DNA from 2 places in the Mucilaginibacter sediminis genome. Region 2 is predicted to be linked to the other one. Evidence: riboswitches for the same ligand, from Rfam matches in the RefSeq annotation. Region 2 holds a riboswitch; the other holds the start of a gene.

Region 1 (2,471 bases), 1.7 Mb from region 2:
ATAACCCAAGCCTTAATAGGAGGAAGAAAAATTGAAAATGCCTGGGAAAAAATAAAAATATTTTTAGTTAATTGCACAACAGCAGATGTAACTATACCTCAAAATATTTACCTCAAAGGTTATACTGCCGATGAAGATCATGGAGAATCTCCGGAATTGGCTAATGTAATAATAGATAAAATTAAAAAGCTTTTCGGCAATGGTACAGCCACTCCAGTAGGTTATCATTATCCTGACAATATCCCTACAAAACAACAAAAAATAGAATGGCAATTGATAAATGATGATTTAGAAAAAGCCATCGATTTCATGATTATCGGCCAGCCCTGGCCAAAATATAATTTAGGCCCGGTTGATCTGATGTTATCTTACGACTTTGAATTGATCGATCCTATTTCAAAAACTATATTACCAAATCAACAATACACCTCTGGAATCTTGGTGTGGTTATCGCGAAGTAACTGTATTAGCATGACTTTGTGGTTTCCTTTTGAACAAGCGGATAGTGAATTTGAAAAATACATCGACAGCATCGAACCATTTTTGCCATTTAAATTCGAGAGAAAATATTTGAGATTGGTACGGCCCAATAAAAAAGAAACTGCTAATGTCTTTTCTAAAATTTAATGCATATCACCTTGTCAATTTTCAAATTCAAAAACTCATCTGCACATCTGAAATCTGTAATCTGCACATTTTTTCCCTATCTTCGTCCCCAATAAAGTTCTTTACTTTTTTTCTGCAGAGTGGTTCCCGGTGTTTAAAGCACAGGGATTAATAAGGAACCGTGTGTAAATCACGGGCTGTCGCGCAACTGTAAGTAACACAAAAGGTTGTTGCCTTTAACAAAGTCCATTGTTCGCCCCCGCGCGAATGAGAAGGACGGCAACAATGTTACAAGCCAGGATACTTGCCCCTATGTAAAAGACAATGCTTTCGCGCAATGAAGCAGTAGTCGAAGAAAAAAGAATGACGTACATGGCCATTATATGCCTGTATGTTATGCTTTTGTCTTTTATTACCATTTACTCCGAAAGCATACCGAAAACCGTAAGGAGCATTAAGTCAACTTAATGTTTAACCAAAAACGTTTTAGCGTATGCTCAAAAACAATCTCGGGTACCCACGTGTAGGTGCCCACCGTGAACTCAAAAAGGCCAGTGAACAGTACTGGGCCGGTAAAATTACCCGTAACGATTTGTTTGCCGCTGCCCGGCAAATTCGCCTGCAAAACTGGCAAACCCAGGCTGATGCCGGTATCGACCTGATCCCCTGTAACGATTTCAGCTTTTACGACCAGGTATTGGATACCTCGCTCATGCTGGGCAACATCCCCGAACGGTACACACCCGTATTAACCCAAAACAAGGCCAATACCGAAATCGACCTGTATTTTGCGATGGCCCGCGGTTATCAAAAAGATGGACTGGATGTTACAGCCATGGAAATGACCAAATGGTTTGATACCAACTACCATTACATTGTGCCGGAATTTGTACAAAATCAGCAGTTTAAACTATTCAGCGAAAAAGTGCTTGACGAGTTTATCCTCGCCAAACAACACACCGGCAACATACCAAAACCGGTATTGATTGGCCCGGTAACCTACCTTTTATTAGGTAAAGAAAAACAACCCGGTTTTGATAAGATAGACCTGATCAAGAAACTGGTGCCTGTTTATATAGAAGTATTAAAAAGGCTGGCAAGTTATGGTGCTGTTTGGGTGCAACTTGATGAGCCCTTCCTGGCGCTTGACCTTACCGACAAAGAGAAAGCCGCTTATGCTTATGCCTACATGGAGATAAGCAAGCAATGCCCGGGCATTAAAGTATTGCTTACTACCTATTTCGAGAGCCTGCACGAAAACACCGAACTGGCCGTAACCTTGCCGGTAAGTGCCATTCATGTTGATTTGGTTCGCGCGCCCGATCAGTTGTACAAAGTGCTCACTGTTTTGCCCGATAGCCTGAGTTTATCGTTAGGTGTAGTTGATGGCCGTAACATCTGGAAAAACGATTACGTACGCTCGTTAACCCACGTAAAAAAAGCTATTGCCGTATTGGGCGCGGATAGGGTGATGATAGCGCCAAGCTGCTCGTTGCTGCATACCCCGTTCGACCTGGAGCTGGAAACCGCCATCATTCCCGAGATAAAAAACTGGATGGCTTTTGCCAAACAAAAACTGAACGAAATAAATGAATTGGCGCAAATCATCGGCGGCAACAACGAATTGCTGCAAGAAAACCTGCGCGCCATTACCAGCCGCAGCCTTTCAAAACTCATCCATAAGCAGGATATCAAACAACGCGTGGCAGCCATAACCGATGCCGATGCGCAGCGTGAAAGCGGATTCATCTCCCGCCAAAAAATTCAGCAGCAACGCTTTAAATTACCACTGTACCCTACAACTACCATAGGATCGTTCCCGCAAACTGATGATATCCGCTCGTTAAGGGCAAGGCTTAAAAAAA
Region 2 (2,471 bases):
TTAGCACCGAAAGTATTTTTGGGCCTGCGGTATAAGTTAGCCGTTTGTTTGCCAGCTTCATCCGTTTGCTTACCTGTTACATAAGCAAAATATGCTGATGCGGTTAGCTTGTTTGAATTGTATTTCAGTTCAGCCTCAAAGCCTTTATCTTTTTGAAAAGATCCATTTTTATAGAATGAACTATAAGGAGGCACAGATTCAGAGAAGAAATAAATTACATCTTTTGTATTGCGTTTATAAAATACGGTGTTAAATGATAGCGTGTTTTTTACGACCTCCCAATCAAATCCGGCCTCGTACGATGTAGTTGTTTCAGGCTTCAATTTACTATTTCCGTATTGAGAAGACAGCTGGTACAAAGATGGTGATTTAAAGGCCGAAGCAATAGTTCCGAACACTTTAAACTGATCTGCTAAATACAGCGAAGGGTTAATGGTATAGGTGAAGTTATCGCCATATTTGCTATGATGATTGTACCTGCCTCCCAACTCCATGTGGAAGATATTTGATTTAAAAAATAACGACGTGTAAACACTGGTAATGCTATTGTGGGCTGTATCATCGCTTATAACACTTGGACCGGGGTGGTAACCAGTTTGCTCAAACAAACTGTATTGACTGGTATTGCTGTATTTATAACCGGCACCACTTGTGATATCAAAATACCTGCCCAAATTATAATTCAAAACAGCTTCCAAATTGCTTATGCGGCCAGTATTTTTTGTTACCTGGTTGGTTTCATAATTATCGGGTGGCAGGTTTTTAAAGTTGTTACGAACTGTATTTTGGCTGGCATTAAACACCAATGTTCCTTTTGGTAATTTCACTTTAGCTCCTAAACCACCAAATATAAACGTATTGTTGTAGGTGTAGTTGTTATCGTTAGTAAAAGCGCCATAAGGCAAATCGCCGGTGTTATAGCTACCCTGGAAATTACCGTTCAGGCTAAATTTTTCAGAAACATATTGATTGATGTTTACACTTGCCGAACGTTGGTGGAAACCATCTTTTTTAAATCCGGCTTTATTTGTAGTATCGGTAGCAGCCGCAAAACCTCTTGAATCTGTATTAGATAGGTTAACGGCAATACCTGTGTGATTTATTAAACCACTTAGCCCGGCCGATTCCTGGAAAGTATTATAACTTCCGCCCGTTAATTGTACATTACCTTTTAAGCCCTGTCCCTGCGGATGTTTGGTGATGATGTTGATCACACCGGCCACAGCGTCTGATCCGTAAAGTGTCGATCCGCTTCCTTTTAATATTTCAATTCTTTCTACCTGGTTTAACGGGAAGGCATTAAGATCATAACTACCATCAATTGAGCCTGCGTTGTTAACCGGAAAACCGTCTATTAATATTAAAGTATTACCCGACGATGCCCCGCGTAAAAAAACTGAGGTACTAATGCCGGGCGCGTTCTGGGCACCAGAGAAAGTTATCCCGGGTACGGTATTCAACAACTGGGGTAATGTTTTGCCTTGCGAACGGTTGATTTGCTCTGCCGATATTACGGTAACTACCCTACCTATATCGGTTAATTTTTTTGGTGAGCGGGTTGCGGTGACAACTACATTATTTAATAATCGGGTGGTATCCTGCGCGAGCACGGTAGTGTTGCATAAACCCACCTGTAATAATCCTAATCCTAAAACAATTTTAAGGTACTTTTTTTTCATGTATTTGCTATAGCGTTAAATAATAATGCAGTTTAATAGCGCAACACGGACTGATAAAATGAAAACACACCACCAAAAGAAGAGCATTCACATTCAGGCTTCAATCCACGAAAGCTATGAATAATTTATAATGCTCTGGCAGGTCTTCTGACTTACTCCCCTTTCGTTCTGTCTTCCCTGCGCTTAAGCTCAAGTGACTTTAATAGAATGAACTATGGTTATGGAGCTTACAGCTGCGGGACAGTTCCGGATTTACACCGTATTCCCTTTTAATCCTTTATGATATGCAATAAAGGAACCTAAAGCGCCGCAAAGGTAGTTTATGTACAGCAGATACGCAAGTTGTTTGAAAAGCCCGAGCTGGTTTAAAGCCATCCGTTTAGCAATCCCCATTTGTTTTTGTATGGCTTTACCATAATTTTTGCGGATTTTTGGGCACGAAATTATGCGCTATTTTTTTCATATTGGTTATCACGGCACACAGTACAGTGGTTGGCAAAAACATGCCGGCGTTGCAAGTGTACAAGCCGTTTTTGAAACAGCTTTAAGCCAAATTTTAAAAACGCCCATAACTGTTAACGGCTGTGGCCGCACCGACACGCAGGTGCATGCCAGCCAATTTTTTTTTCATATCGATTTAGCAAAGGAATGGGATTTCGATCTCTTTTTCCGCCTCAATAAAATACTGCCGGATGATATCGCGGTATTTGATATCATCCCGATGCAGGGCCTGCCCCACGCCCGGTTTGATGCTGTGCAGCGCTCATATGATTATTTTATTCATACTTATAA

Evidence for each region. A riboswitch is a leader RNA that binds a small molecule or an ion and turns the genes downstream of it on or off. The one in region 2 is predicted to bind cobalamin.
Region 1: it holds a riboswitch for cobalamin, as region 2 does, so the genes downstream of both, metE (5-methyltetrahydropteroyltriglutamate--homocysteine S-methyltransferase) here and ACFGVS_RS04020 (TonB-dependent receptor plug domain-containing protein) in region 2, are expected to answer to the same signal.

The regions. Positions count from the first base shown of each region.
Region 1 is NZ_CP170602.1:2,683,292-2,685,762, forward strand. It holds gene ACFGVS_RS10450 (hypothetical protein) at 1-627, shown strand, start outside; cobalamin riboswitch at 731-932, shown strand; gene metE (5-methyltetrahydropteroyltriglutamate--homocysteine S-methyltransferase) at 1,100-2,471, shown strand, end outside.
Region 2 is NZ_CP170602.1:1,032,295-1,034,765, reverse strand. It holds gene ACFGVS_RS04020 (TonB-dependent receptor plug domain-containing protein) at 1-1,679, opposite strand, end outside; cobalamin riboswitch at 1,800-1,998, opposite strand; gene ACFGVS_RS04015 (tRNA pseudouridine synthase A) at 2,125-2,471, shown strand, end outside.